4 regions of the Geobacillus sp. Manikaran-105 genome follow, and region 3 is predicted to be linked to each of the others. Evidence: riboswitches for the same ligand, from Rfam matches in the RefSeq annotation. Region 3 holds a riboswitch; each other region holds the start of a gene.
The links. A riboswitch is a leader RNA that binds a small molecule or an ion and turns the genes downstream of it on or off. The one in region 3 is predicted to bind cobalamin.

Region 1 (3,683 bases), on a different contig from region 3:
GTTCCCCCGCTGCGGGCCCGCAACGCCAGCATCAGCTCTGCGGCCGCCTGCTCGAGCAAAAAGATAAAGCGATACATAAGAAAGCAAAGTTCCACGAGCGCCGCCGGCAGCCGCATTCGCCTCAGCACCGCAATCAAGTCCGGCGCCGGCGTCGTAATGAGAAGGAAAAACAAGCACGACCAGGCGGCAAGGGAGCGGACGGCGAGCTTTGCAGCCGGCTGCAGCTGGCTGTCGATGAAAGTTATTTGAAAAGGAACCGACACGGACACAACGAGCGTCAGCAGGCTGAGCCCTAAAAAAACGGAGGCGGCGAGCATCGCTTTTCCATACACGGAAAACGGCACTCGTGCACGAGCGACAATCCAATACGCCATTCCGATGAGCACAAGCCATTGTTCGCGCCAGCCGCCCATCATGACAACGGCAAGCATAACAAACGCCACGATCAGCTTCCACTCCGCCCGCCATGCCCGCAGCCGGTTGTCATACGCCCAACGGTCAAACTCGCGAATCATGGCTGTTTTTCCGCTCCGAACGCCCTTTGTACAACCCGACGACGTAGCCGATCACGCCGGCGCCAAGCGCGGCTTGCAGCGAGAACAGAAGCGTTTCGACTTCGCCGCCTGGAGGGGTGAAGATCGACTCAAACCACGGCCGGTAATGCGGGTTGAGCGTTTGAATGGCTTTTTCCGCCTGATCGTCCGTTCCACCGAATTCCGATCCGCGCGCCCACCAAAGCGGAATGATGACAAGCAAAGCAGCCAGCAACACGAGCAAGCCATTTTTCTTCATCGCATTACGCCCCCTTTTCCTTTTGGAACAGCGGAGAAGCTTGATAGGAGGAAAGCCAGTTCCAGACGATTACCGTTATGATGCCTTCCGTCACCGCCAACGGCACTTGAGTAATGGCAAAAATGCCGGCGAATTTCAAAAACGAGGCGGTGACTCCCCCATCAGGAGACGGAAACGCCAGGGCAAGCTGCAGGGACGTCATGACATATGTAGCCAAATCAGACAAACAAGCGGCAAGAAACAAAGCCGCTCGATTGGATACCGCCCCTTTTCGGCACAGTTGATACACTCCGTACGCGACGAACGGGCCGACGATCGCCATTGACATCGCATTGGCCCCAAGCGTCGTCACTCCTCCGTGGGCAAGAAGCAGCGCTTGAAAGAGAAGAACGACTGTGCCGATCACCACCATCACCCATGGTCCAAACAAAACCGAGCCGAAGCCGATCCCGGTCGGATGCGAGCTGCTGCCGGTGACGGATGGAATTTTCAACGCCGACAATACAAATGTAAACGCGCCAGCTAACGCCATCAGAAGCTTATGTTCGGGGTGCTGCTTCGAAGCATGAACAAGCCTGCGCAGCCCAAACAAGAAAAACGGCAAAAACAGGATCCACCAAAACAGCGCCCATTTGACAGGCAAAAAACCTTCCATAATATGCATGGCATTTACTTCGTTTTCATTGGTGAGCCAAAAATATACAACGAATAAAGCCATCATCCCGCTCCATCGAACGGTTCTTTTCATTTATCTGCTTGCTCCTTTCTCGATATGCTCGTTTTTTCGTTTTCCACTTGCCGCCTCACGCTCGCCGATCGGCGTCAACACCAATTCCCCTTCATACTCATACGTCGCCCACTCCCGCAGCGGAACACCCTCACCCAAATGGACGCGCGCGACTTCTTTCGCCTTCTCTGGCGTCATCTGCCGGTACCAGACGCCGTCCGGGTAGACGATCATCACGCATGCGTCTTGGCAACGACCGTTGCAGCGCGTCCTTGTTGTATGGACAGCGTCGTCAAGCCCAAGGCGGGCGATTTCCTCGCGCACCGCGGTTGTCACGTCATCTCCGCCATGGCGGAGGCACGTCCCTCCGTTGCAAATGAGCACATGATGCTTCATTCCCCGCAAATCCCATGTCGCCACCGAATCCCCCCTTTTTGGCTAGAATGATAGAATTTAGACGCAGACAGACGGGCAGGTTTTCGACAAAAGAAAAAGCACCTCTACAGCAGAGGTGCAGAAAAATGTATACGAAAGCCGTAAACGGCCCAAACAGGGCCCCTAAAGCCGTCATTCTCCCGCACGTCTGCCTATAGTCCCGTAGGCATCCGTCCGATCCAAACAAGGCAGGTCTCCTGACTTAGGATCATCGCTTGGCGGCGTCTTCCCGAAGCATCCTTCAGTGACTTGTTGCCGCAAAGCTCCCCATCACAGTGGCGGGCACCGTGCCGGATTTTCACCGAGCTTCCCTTTTCACCCAAGCCCTAAGCGGGCTAGGCACCTTGTTTGTCTTACCGCCATATATGCGCTGTCATGGAACAAGCATCCGTTTTCATCGTAGTACAACCAATGCGTTGCCGTCAACCGTTTTTTGCCGACAAATCTTTGTTGGCGACGACAACGCCGTCCGCATCAGCGTACACGTACGCCCCTGGCTCCCAGCGGACGCCGCCAAACTCGAGCGCAACGTCGCGGGCGCCTTTTCCTTCTTTTTGGCATTTCGAGCGGGCGTTCCATTTCAACCAGAACGATACATCTCCAACTTGTCCAGGTCTAAGACAAATCCAGCGCCCAGCAATATATCCAATCCTAACAAACCGTTAATCCCCTCATAGTCCATCCCGCTAAAATCAATTTCATACTCTCTTAGCTGGAAAGAATCTAGCTGAATACAGTCTAATTTTTTTGTAAACGCGTACTCTTTCCCACCGATTCCGTAATAAGCCACAATACGATCGCCCGGCTCTACCCGCAAATGAATATCTTCTACTGCATTTTGAGAAATCACTGTTTTCGCCGCACCAGTATCAATCACCATATTATGAATCAACTTAGACCTTCCTTGATAAACGATTTCGATCGATGCAAACAGCAAGCCTTCACGATATTCAATCTGCATAATGAAATTTCCCTCTCAGGCCAATCGCTCCCCGAACTTTTAAAACAATCTCCTTGTGGCTAGTATGATAAACAAGCTGATTCCCTTTCGATTGCAGCAACTCACGAGTTGCATCCTTGTCCGAAACCGTTCCGATAACAGCCACCTCTTCAATGATTTCTTGATCTCCCTCTAAATGGGACTTTAATACTTGTAATTTCACAAATTGATTTGGATACAATGAACGCACTTCCTGCCATTCCATCTCCATCGCCTCAACCTGTTCGTTGTATTGAACGAGACTCGACCGCAGCCGTCAACCATTTTTCGCCAACAAATCTTTGTTGGCGACGACAACGCCGTCCGCATCAGCGTACACGTACGCCCCTGGCTCCCAGCGGACGCCGCCAAACTCGAGCGCAACGTCGCGTGAGCCTTTTCCCTCTTTTTTGCTTTTCACCGGGCATGTGCCGATCGCCATCACGCCAATCGGCATGGCGCCAATTTCCGCTGAATCGCGGATGCAGCCGTGGATGATGACGCCAGCAAGCCCCCTCTCGCAAGCGATTTGCGCCAGCCGGTCGCCTAATAGCGCGACGCGGCGCGAGCCTTTTCCATCGACCACGAGCACCGTCCCCGGCGGCACCGTCTCCAGCGCTTCTCGGACAAGGACGTTGTCTTCAAACACATCGACCGTCGCGATCGGCCCGGAAAACATCCGTTTTCCGCCGTACGATTGGAACGGCAACTCGCATACTTGCAACTCGTCTAAAAATTGATCGCATAAAT
Region 2 (3,683 bases), on a different contig from region 3:
TTTTCCACGGCAAACGTCACACCATCAAGCACTTGTTGCTGCCCGTATCGATGCGATACGGCCCGCACCTCGAGCATCGTCATCCCATCTTTCGTTTCGTTTTTCGGAAAAACAAGACGGCAAACAGCGGAGCGCCGATCAGCGACGTAATAACGCCGATCGGCAGTTCGCGCGGTTCAATGATCGTCCGCGCCGCCACATCGGCAAGCACAAGAAACGCACCGCCGTACAAGAGCGACAGCGGCAACAGCACTCGGTAGTTCGGCCCGCACACAAGCCGAACCATATGCGGAACGACAAGCCCGACAAAGCCGATCGTCCCTGACACCGACACCGCCGCGCCGGTGAGCAGCGCCGCTGCCGTCAAAATGATGACTTTTCGGCGCGTAACATCAACGCCGACATGAAGCGCCGCCGCCTCGCCAAAGGCAAACGCGTTCAACTCGCGGCTGTTGGCGATGAGCACTGCGGCCCCAACGAGAAAAAACGGCAGCAACAGCCCGCTGTATTTCCAGCCGCGCATCGCCACGCTCCCCATCAGCCATGAGATGATTTGCCGCAATTCTTCCCCGGTCAACGCGATCATGAGCGAAATGAACGCGCTGAAAAACGCGCCGAAGATAATGCCGGCTAAAATGATCGTCTCAACCGACATGCGCCGCTCCACAGCGCGAGTGAACGCCAAAACGGCGGCAAGCGTCGCCATGCCAAACAAGATGCTCACGACCGGCAGCGTGAACGTGCCAAAGAACGGCCATTGCCAGCCGAGAAAGATGACGAGCACCGCCCCGACCGACGCGCCGGACGAGACGCCGAGCGTGTACGGATCGGCGAGCGCATTTTTTAACAGCCCTTGAAACGCGGCCCCGGCCAGCGCCAATGACGCCCCGACCAAAAACGCAAGCACGACGCGCGGCAAGCGGATCGCCATCACGATCGGCACCCAATCAGCCGGAATGTGGCGAGGCAGCGCCGCTCCGAACCATTCAGCCGCCAAAATGCGGACAATAGAAGAAAAGGGAATCGACAGCGATCCTGTCGATATCCCTACGAGAAGCGATAACACGGCCGCGGTAACGGCCAATATATACATCCACATTTTACTTGAACACATCCGGGTAAATGGCTTTGGCAAGTTCCTCGACCCCTTCGACAAGGCGCGGACCCGGTCGGCTTACTAAGTCGGTGTTGACGTCATACACCCGCTTGTTTTTCACCGCCGGCACGTCTTTCCAAGCGGCGCGCGCCAACACTTGCTTCGCTCCGCCGTATGTCGTGATGATGACATCCGGCTTATAGGCCACGGCTTTTTCTTCCGTCACCATCGGCCAGCCTTCCAAGCTGCCGGCGACGTTTTTCGCCGAAATCACTTGAAGCATCTCATCCATAAACGTCCCTTTGCCGGCCGTATAAATTTGCGGCGGCGGCGACACTTCAATCCAGACATTGGCCTGTTTGTCCGCCGGGATTTGTTTCGCTTTTTCTTTGATTTTCGCAAGCTTCTCTTTCATCTCATCAATCACTTGCTTCGCTTTGTCTGTCGTCCCGGTCGCTTTGCCGATCAATTCGATGGACGCATACACATCGTCGAACGACTTCGCGTCATTGACGACAAGCACGGTGATGCCGGCGTCTTTCAATTGCTTGAGGCCATCGCGCGAGTTATGGGCGCTTGACGCGTGGGCCAAGACGAGATCCGGTTTGAGCGAAATGATTTTCTCGACGTTGAATTCCATGCCGCCGATTTTCGTTTTCGTTTTGACGTCTTCCGGATAATTGTCAAAATCGCTGACGCCGACGATCTTATCGCCCAACCCCAACGCATAGGCGATTTCCGTATTGCTCGGGATGAGCGAGACGATCTTTTTCGGTTCCGCTTTGATCGTGACATCCTCGCCAAGCCCGTCTTTCACCGTCACCGGAAACGCCGCTTGTTCCGTTTTCGGTTCTTCTTTTTTCGCAGGCTCGGTGCTGCCATTCGCCCCGCCGCAGCCGACGAGCACGGCGGCCAAAAGGAAGAACACCGCCACCACCGCCGGCCATGTCCAACGTTTCATCCGTCATTCCCCCTTCGATGATGTATGTACAACAAAAAAGCCCATTCCGTCCGAACGGGGAATGAGCACGAAACAGACCGCCAATGGGCACAACAATGCCCTGTACGACTGTTTCCACGTCTCACCCCCCGAAGATTCGGAAACTGCGGCAAGCAAGGCAGGTCTACTGGCTCATGCTTCATCCTACTCTGAAGCCTTCCCGTACGGAAAACAGCGCAAGCCATCTGTCCGTACAGTGGCGATTTCATTTCGTCCGCATTGACAGTTGCGGGGACAGCTCCGGATTCCCACCGGATTCCCTATTAAGCCGTTTCGGCGCCTTGCTGCGAATGGATTCAGTTATGGGATATGGACATTTTTATAATAATGCAGCGTTTAGCATTTGACAACTATGAATTTACAGCACTTCACCTTCCCACTCTTGCAGATAATCGCGACGGATTCATGACCCATGCTTCATAAGGAACAGAGCATCCCCTTTTCATCGCATCGAGCACCCGCGATTTCAAATGCGGCCATGTCACATATTCATCAATATTCGACTCATCGATCAACACAAACTTCGCCTTTTGAATTTCCTCAGGCTGGGGAGAAACGTTTCCTTTCACATATGTCGCTTTAAATACAATGTTTATGATATTTTTAGTTTCATTGTAATACACGCCGCTGACCCCAATGAGACGGATGTCAACGCCAGTCTCTTCATGCACCTCACGATGAACGGCCCGATCGAGCGGCTCGCCTGGTTCAACTTGTCCACCCGGCATTTCCCACGTATCGGAGCGGTCATAGCTTTTAACAAGCAAAACCTCTCCCGTGTCATTCGTAATATAGGCTGAAACGGTGATAATGGCTTGTTGGTGTTTATCCATCAAGCTCTCCTCCTACATCGCGGAATGATCCTAGCCCTCTCCTGCAGAAAAAAAGCAGCTGCCCCATCTATACTGCCATCTTGAAAAAAATAAGGAAAATCCGTGGTGCTAGTTGAACATTAACGCCTCACGTGATGACACAGCGCAAGAGGGACAAGATCTCCACAACAGCATAGGCATGATGTTGTCCGTGCCTCGCTAGTTGGTGACGGATCTATTAGAAAAACTCTATTTAACGGAAAAACGGAGCAACCGACAACAACAGTTATATCGAGAGCGTTCAGGGAACATCTCCCTAGTGAATAAGTTTCCAATGACATACTGATACCCTGCTCGTTCCGAAGTAAAACAAAACAACTTTCCAAGAATATGAATGGCGATTATGACCCATTTCCTTGCTTTAACAAATGACGATTTCAGCGCTACAATACATTTAGAGCCGCCAGACAGTTGCGCTGATACCAAGAACAAGATCGCCGTATATTGCTTTTGAATTTCCGCTTGATCCGTTGTAAAATGAAGACGCTCTTGTATGGGATTTCTCTTTTTTAATCTAATACAATTTTATCAGAATAAATTGGAAATGTAAAGAAAAACAGCAAAATTTAGGCTCTTCACCGAAAGTTGTACTTGACTATTTCAGAACACGCCTTCTCTGTACTTATAAGGAAAAATCAGTAAATCAGATTTTTCGTACACGGCGGCTCAAGAAAATCCCCCGCTTGTCAAGTACATGTTGTGGTGATGAACCATC
Region 3 (3,683 bases):
AATCAATGACATTATCGAGCATCCGCATTTGAATCGGGATCAGCCGCGCCAAAACGCCGTCGGTCACCGCCCGCGCCAAGTTGATCGACGATAAGTTGCAGACGACAAAATCGCCTGGGATTTTCTCAATGATGATCGTCCCGTCTTTCACATATTGCCGCTTCGTCACTGTCGGGCTTTGGTTTTGCGCGATTTCCGTGCAAAGGTTGCTGCAGTAGATCATCCCGAGATGGCGATTCGGGTTTTGCCGGTTCACTTCATCGCGGTAAAACATAAACGGCGTCCCCGACTCGAGCTGGCTGCGCATAATGCTTTTCATCACGTCGATCGCCGGCACTTTTTCTTTCGACAGTCTTGGTTCGTTGACACATTGCCAGTATTTCTCCCGAAAGCTGCCGCACCCTTTTTCCTCATCATAAAAATCTTCCAAGCTAAACCCCATCACCTTCCGCACTTCATGCGGATCAAACAAATACCAGTCGCCGCGCTGTTCGACTTGCTCCATGAACAAATCAGGGATGCAAACGCCGGTGAACAAATCATGCGTCCGCAGCCGTTCGTCACCGTTGTTGAGCCGCGCATCGAGAAACGCAAAAATGTCTTTATGCCATACATCCAAATAGACGGAAATGGCCCCTTTTCGCTGTCCTAACTGATCGACGCTCACCGCTGTATTGTTCAACTGCTTCATCCACGGGATGACGCCGGAGGAGACCCCTTTGAATCCTTTGATGTCGCTGCCGCGCGAACGGATTTTGCCTAAATAGACGCCGATGCCGCCGCCCGATTTCGACAAATTGGCGATGTCGGTGTTGCTGTCATAAATCCCTTGCAAGCTGTCATCGACCGTGTCGACAAAGCAGCTCGACAGCTGGCCGTATGACTTTCCGGCATTGGCAAGCGTCGGCGTCGCCACGGTCATGTATAAGTTGCTTAACGCCCAATACGCTTCCTTCACGAGCTCAAGGCGCCGCTTGGGTGGTTCATTCACCATTAGCGTCATGGCGATGACCAAAAACCGCTCCTGCGGCAATTCATACAGCCGCCGCTCATAATCGCGGGCCAAATACCGATCAGCGAGCGTGCGCAGCCCAATGTACGTAAACAGCTTGTCCTTCTCCGGATCAAGAAACGCGCCGATGGCGTCGACTTCTTCTTTCGTATAACGCTCAAGCAAGAACGGGCTGTACACCCCTTGTTCCGTCAGCGCAACAAGCAGCGAGTAGAAATCGCCATACCGCTCGCGCTCGTCATACCCGCGCTGCCGTGCCGCCTCGCGGTACAGTTGCTGCAAATACAGCCGGGCGCACACAAATGTCCAGTCCGGCTCATCTTCATCAATGTAAGAAAGTCCTTCCAAAATAGCCGTTTGGTGCAGCTGTTCTACCGTGACGGACTCCTTTCGACTGAGAAGCTGCCAAACACGCTCGACGTATTCATCAAGCGACAGACGGCCGAATCCAGCGGCGGCTTGCCCAATCAGCGACGCAAACTCTTCACGTGAAAAAGAAACCGGCTTCCCTTGGTCATCGATGATGATCATTTTCGTCAATGCGGTCATTCGTTTCCCCACTCCTTCAATAAAAAATCCGCTCGGGCAGGCGAGCGGATGAAACGACAGACGGAAAAAAGGCATACGAAACCCTTTTTCTTTTCCCCTATCGTTTCATCTTCTCACACCCCGAAGAACATGAAACGTTCCAAGCAAGGCAGGTCTCCTGACTCGTGCATCGTCCTACTTTGGGGCCTTCCCAGCGGCGCGCCGAATGGCTCTTGCCACCAGTGGCCATCCCATTTCGTCCGCACATACAGTTGCGGGGGCAGTTCCGGATTCACACCGGATTCCCTATTAAGTCCTGATGGACACCATTGCTTGGCAGAACGATATGTAGTTGTACAACAAGACTTCAAAACCAATATATAGTATTTAGCATCCTGATGGAACAAGCATATACCAAAACCGGGAAAATTGCAAGAGCAGTTGAATGGAATTTTCCTTTCTCTGCTACGCCTCCAAAACAGACGCTGGCCGCTTCTCGTTTTGTACGGATTGAGCAAAATCGTACTTCTTTTCCACATAGACTTGATGCCAAACCATAAACGCCAAGACCGTCCACAGCTTGCGGCTATGATCCGCCTTGTGGCGGGCATGTTCATCCAGCAGCCGATAGAGCACGTCCTTATGGAACAGATGATCAGTTTCGCTTTCGTTGATGAGCTGTCTCGCCCAGTCATACATTTCGTTTTTCAGCCAGTGGCGAATCGGCACGGGGAACCCTAATTTTTTCCGGTTTAACACATGATCCGGCACGATGCCTTCGGCGGCTTTACGTAAAATATATTTCGTCGTACCGTTGGCTATCTTCATATCAGGGGCGATTTGCCTAGCAACCTCAAATACCTTTTTGTCTAAAAAGGGAACGCGCAGCTCAAGCGAATGGGCCATCGTCATTTTGTCCGCTTTGACTAAAATATCGCCCCTTAGCCATGTATGAAGATCAATATACTGCATCCGGTTGACGGGCGGGTCATGAAGCGTTTCGCGGTAAAACGGAGCCGTCACCGCCGTATATTCGCACCCTCCTCGGTACGTTTTGAGCAGCGCCGCTTTTTCCTTTTCGCTATAGATTTTCGCATTGCCGACATACCGCTCTTCAAGCGGCGTCGTGCCGCGCTCCAAAAAGCTTTTTCCTTTCATCCCGTCCGGAAGCAGCTTCGCGATCATCCGCAACACCGCTTTTACGATGTTTGGCATACGCACAAACAGCCGCAGCGACTCTGGTTCGCGGTAAATGTTGTAACCGCCGAACAGCTCGTCCGCCCCTTCGCCAGAAAGCACAACCGTGACATGCTTTCTCGCCTCACGAGCGACAAAATAAAGCGGCACCGCCGCAGGATCGGCAAGCGGATCGTCCATATGCCACATAATTTTCGGCAGCTCTTCCATATACTCCTGCGGCGAAATGACATAGCTGATATTGTCCACCCCAAGCTTCTCCGCCGTTTCTTTTGCGACATCGATTTCACTGAACCCTTCCCGCTCAAACCCGACGGAAAAGGTCTTCAGGTGCGGATGGAATTGTTTCGCGATGGCGACGATGAACGATGAATCAATGCCTCCCGACAAAAACGCACCGACCGGCACATCGCTGCGCATATGGACGCTGACCGAATCAAACAGCGCATCGCGGATTTGCTTGACAAGCTCCTCTTCCGATTGGCGAATGGGGTCGAAGGATACCTTCCAATAACGATGAATCGTGAGCGGTTTTCCGACTTGTTTCTTGAGATAATGCCCCGGCTCCAGCTTGTAAATGCCGGCCGACATCGTCAGCGGCTCAGGGACATATTGGAATGTTAAATAATGCTGCAGGGAATCGCCGTTTAGCGACTCCTGTCCCAGAGCGAGCAAGATGCTTTTCTTTTCCGAAGCGAAAAACGTGCGGTCTCCTTGCTCCGCATAAAAAAACGGCTTAATGCCGAACGGATCGCGCGCCGCAAACACCGTTTTCTCTTGCTTGTCCCAAATGACAAACGCAAACATCCCGCGCAGCTTTTCGACCGCTTTTTCTTTTTCCGCGCTGTAAAGGGCAACAATCACCTCGGTATCCGAATGCGTCGCAAACGAATATCCTTTCGCCGCCAGCTCTTCCCGCAATTCAAGATAGTTGTAAATTTCCCCG
Region 4 (3,683 bases), on a different contig from region 3:
TCGTCTGCTCGCATAGAAGCTTTGTCGCTTCCACTCCATTCATGTTCGGCATGCGCACATCCAATAACGCGACATCAACTTCATGATGTCGACAATAGTCCACTGCCTCTTTCCCATCGCCTACAGTCGCGGCGACATCAAACTCGTCATACGTGCTTAAGATGATCCGCAGCCCTTCGCGGACAAAAGGATTGTCATCGGCGATGAGCACTTTTATGCGCGGAACATGGGACGAAGAGTGATGTTCCATCTTTACCCACCCCTTTTCATCATGACGCCTGTCCACTACCTCGCGTGCATGATTTTTATGGTTTACTTTCATCTTTCCAAAACCGGAGGAACTATTCTTTCAACGTGGACCATTCGTGCACACAAACATATGCCTTCAAGGCGGCCTTCTGTCCAGCGAGTGAGAAAATGATTGTACACAAATCGGCAACATCCTATGATGCACCGGATATACGGTTCCTGTTCTTTTGTCGGATAGAGACGGACGGAACAGGCTTGGTGCATTCCAATCGTCAAGAAAATTATACCATATTGCACTTCCTCCCACTCCTTTAAGGGGGAGAGGAGCACAAGATTTCTGTAATGAATAAGGGCGATTTTTTCCGTTGCCACAGAGGAAATGAACCAAAGCAAGAGCAGGCCGAACCGAGTCGACGCTGGGATGCGTCCGGTGTTGCCAAGAGTAGCTGTCGGATCAAGACATGGGAACAGAGCCAAGCTCGATCGAATAGGCAAAACGGAAGGCAGGTCGAGGTGCCCATTCACCAACGGAGCGATCATCCTGTACCGAAACAGTGCGATGTCGTGTCTCATCGACTTATCCATCTGGATCTCCTCCTCGTCTTTCCCACCATCCATATACATTTGAATGTCAATGACAAAGTCGTGAAACTTGATCAAATTTCCTCCCCATCTTTGAAACAAATGGAAATTTCCGCCCGAAACGGCTCTTCACCACAACATGTACTTGACAAGCAATACAGCTTCCTGCACAAAGATTTGAAAAAATCACTGATTTGTTGATTTTCCCTTACAAGCGTAAATGGGGTATGTTCAGAAAAAATCATGTACAACTTTTGGTGAAGAGCCTCCGAAACAATTCACAAAAAATTTAGCACACTCTTCAGAAAAGAGGGAAAAGGCTTTCTGAAAGAATGTACAAGAAACGGTGTTTTGTTTTCGCAGAAAAATTCCATGGGCAGCGCACTTTGCCCTCCACCCGGGGATGAAAATCACACGTCAGTCCTGCATTTTCACAAAAACATATTTTTACATAAAATACTAATATTAACTCAAAAAATATCCCTGCTTACTATGCCGTTATACCTCTTAAAACCCCTTCACAAAAACATTTAGGTTGAAAAAAACAAAAAATTCTTTTATTCTAAATTTTATACAACCAAATAATCAGTTCACGCAACAGGTGGTTCACACATGCGGTGAACCTTAAAAGGGAAGTTTGGTGAAAATCCAACACGGTCGCGCCACTGTGATGCAGAGCTGTTTATCACAATCCACTGTTTCATTTGAAATGGGAAGGAGATAAACAGCGATGAAGCTAAGTCAGGAGACCTGCCTGTTGTATGCACTTTCGACCTACGCGTCATAGGGAGGAGTGAGGACATATGATATTGAGGCACTTCACGTATCTCAATACAAGCTAGTTATACCCTCCTTCCGTTGGAAGAGGGTTTTTTGCTTGATTGGGATCAAATAACTGGAGGTGCTTCCACATGTTCATCCGCAGTTCAAATGTAGGGTATCCACGCATTGGGGAGAAAAGAGAATGGAAAAAGACGTTAGAATCGTTTTGGAATGGGCAGATCACCAAAGAACAATGCACCAAAATGATGGAAGCGATTCGACTTGATTCGATTCGTAAACAGATGGAGAAAGGAATCGATCTCATTCCAATTGGAGATTTTTCTTTATACGATCACGTATTAGATACAGCATTCATGTTTGGATATATTCCAGAGCAATTTCAACAAATAGACGATACACTTGAGCAATATTTTGCGATGGCACGCGGGACAAATGGGCAACATGCGCTTGAAATGACGAAATGGTTTAATACAAATTACCATTACATCGTGCCTGAAATTGGACAAACAAAGCCAAGATTAGTGGAGAATCGCCTATTGAAAGAATACAACCTTGTAAAAGAAACATTCGATTTAGAAACAAAACCTGTGTTGCTTGGACCGATTACGTTTCTTTTGCTTTCTAAGCAATACGATCGACACGAGTGGCGCAAACATCTCGCACGATTAGTTCCTGTTTATGTAGAATTATTCAAACAACTAAGCGAAGCGGGCGTGTCATTCGTCCAAATCGATGAACCGATTCTCGTCCAAGATATAGACGATGACATCGTCGATGCATTTCGTGATGTATATGAAGTTTTTCATCGCGGTGTACCAAATATAAACCTTATTTTACAAACATATTTTGATAGCGTGTCGCATTATCGTGAAATCGTTGCTTTACCTGTCGCAGGCATTGGGCTTGACTTTGTACATGATAATGGCGAAAACATGAAAAACATAAACACCTATGGATTTCCGAAAGATAAAATATTAGTTGCTGGGATTGTAGATGGCCGCAATGTATGGAAAAGTTCGCTTGCCCAAAAAGCGACGCTCCTTCACCATCTAGCAAACGTTGCTGAACAACTGATCATTCAACCGTCTTGCAGCTTACTGCACGTCCCTGTCACGACAAAACACGAACATTCACTGCCGCCGGAGCTCGCTGGGGCTTTATCATTTGCCGATGAAAAATTAGATGAAATACGTATGCTGACAGAATATATGAAAGGAAACACAACAATCGACAAGCTAATCCAATACGACGAACAAACAAACAGTAATTTAGCCAAGTTCCGCAAACAACAAGAACAAATAAACGAGATCACAGCCGTTCCGGTAAGCCGAACACCTTACAGCAAACGACGAAAGATACAACAATCACATTTGCAACTCCCGCTGTTGCCGACAACGACAATCGGCAGCTTCCCGCAGACGAGCGACGTGCGCCGAGCTCGGATGAAGTGGAAAAAAGGGGAATGGAACGATCATCAATATAAGTCCTTTATAAAGAAAGAAATCGCAAAATGGATCGACATTCAAGAGCAACTGCAGCTCGACGTGCTTGTCCATGGGGAATTTGAGCGCACAGATATGGTAGAATTTTTCGGTGAAAAGCTGCAAGGCATGGCATGCACGACAAACGGCTGGGTACAATCGTATGGATCACGTTGTGTTCGCCCGCCCATTATTTTTAGCCATGTGTCCTACCAACAACCGATGACCGTAGAAGAAACGGTATATGCCCAGTCGCTGACCCATAAACCTGTCAAAGGCATGCTGACAGGCCCTGTAACCATGTTAAACTGGTCGTTCGTTCGCGACGACATTCCACGAAAACATGTGCTGACACAGCTCGCCTTGGCCATTCGTGAAGAAGTGTTGCGCTTGGAAGCGAAAGGCATACGCATCATTCAAGTCGATGAACCAGCATTGCGGGAAGGATTGCCATTGAAAAAGGAAAAACACGCATCCTATTGGGAAGATGCCGTTATGGCGTTTCGTCTTGCTACCTCATCAGTGAAAGAGGAAACGCAAATTCATACCCATATGTGCTATTCACAGTTTGAACAGATGATGCATGTC

Region 1: it holds a riboswitch for cobalamin, as region 3 does, so the genes downstream of both, CV945_RS04350 ((2Fe-2S) ferredoxin domain-containing protein) here and CV945_RS12330 (ribonucleoside-diphosphate reductase subunit alpha) in region 3, are expected to answer to the same signal.
Region 2: it holds a riboswitch for cobalamin, as region 3 does, so the genes downstream of both, CV945_RS09155 (ABC transporter substrate-binding protein) here and CV945_RS12330 (ribonucleoside-diphosphate reductase subunit alpha) in region 3, are expected to answer to the same signal.
Region 4: it holds a riboswitch for cobalamin, as region 3 does, so the genes downstream of both, metE (5-methyltetrahydropteroyltriglutamate--homocysteine S-methyltransferase) here and CV945_RS12330 (ribonucleoside-diphosphate reductase subunit alpha) in region 3, are expected to answer to the same signal.

Annotation. Positions count from the first base shown of each region.
Region 1 is NZ_PIJG01000009.1:23,338-27,020, reverse strand. Features, by position in the region: gene CV945_RS04365 (energy-coupling factor transporter transmembrane component T family protein) at 1-515, opposite strand, end outside; gene CV945_RS04360 (energy-coupling factor ABC transporter substrate-binding protein) at 499-792, opposite strand; gene CV945_RS04355 (energy-coupling factor ABC transporter permease) at 797-1,540, opposite strand; gene CV945_RS04350 ((2Fe-2S) ferredoxin domain-containing protein) at 1,541-1,939, opposite strand; cobalamin riboswitch at 2,125-2,316, opposite strand; partial or broken gene CV945_RS04345 (RraA family protein) at 2,377-2,517, opposite strand; gene CV945_RS04340 (retropepsin-like aspartic protease) at 2,535-2,915, opposite strand; gene CV945_RS04335 (hypothetical protein) at 2,905-3,159, opposite strand; gene rraA (ribonuclease E activity regulator RraA) at 3,211-3,683, opposite strand, start outside.
Region 2 is NZ_PIJG01000025.1:36,230-39,912, forward strand. Features, by position in the region: gene CV945_RS09145 (adenosylcobinamide amidohydrolase) at 1-83, opposite strand, end outside; gene CV945_RS09150 (FecCD family ABC transporter permease) at 80-1,114, opposite strand; gene CV945_RS09155 (ABC transporter substrate-binding protein) at 1,101-2,057, opposite strand; cobalamin riboswitch at 2,197-2,395, opposite strand; gene CV945_RS09160 (NUDIX hydrolase) at 2,465-2,932, opposite strand; partial or broken gene CV945_RS17855 (IS982 family transposase) at 3,055-3,463, opposite strand.
Region 3 is NZ_PIJG01000041.1:15,017-18,699, forward strand. Features, by position in the region: gene CV945_RS12330 (ribonucleoside-diphosphate reductase subunit alpha) at 1-1,636, opposite strand, end outside; cobalamin riboswitch at 1,692-1,887, opposite strand; gene asnB (asparagine synthase (glutamine-hydrolyzing)) at 2,006-3,683, opposite strand, start outside.
Region 4 is NZ_PIJG01000007.1:33,206-36,888, reverse strand. Features, by position in the region: gene CV945_RS03695 (response regulator) at 1-250, opposite strand, end outside; gene CV945_RS17450 (helix-turn-helix domain-containing protein) at 319-513, opposite strand; partial or broken gene CV945_RS17445 (helix-turn-helix domain-containing protein) at 757-834, opposite strand; cobalamin riboswitch at 1,414-1,603, shown strand; gene metE (5-methyltetrahydropteroyltriglutamate--homocysteine S-methyltransferase) at 1,743-3,683, shown strand, end outside.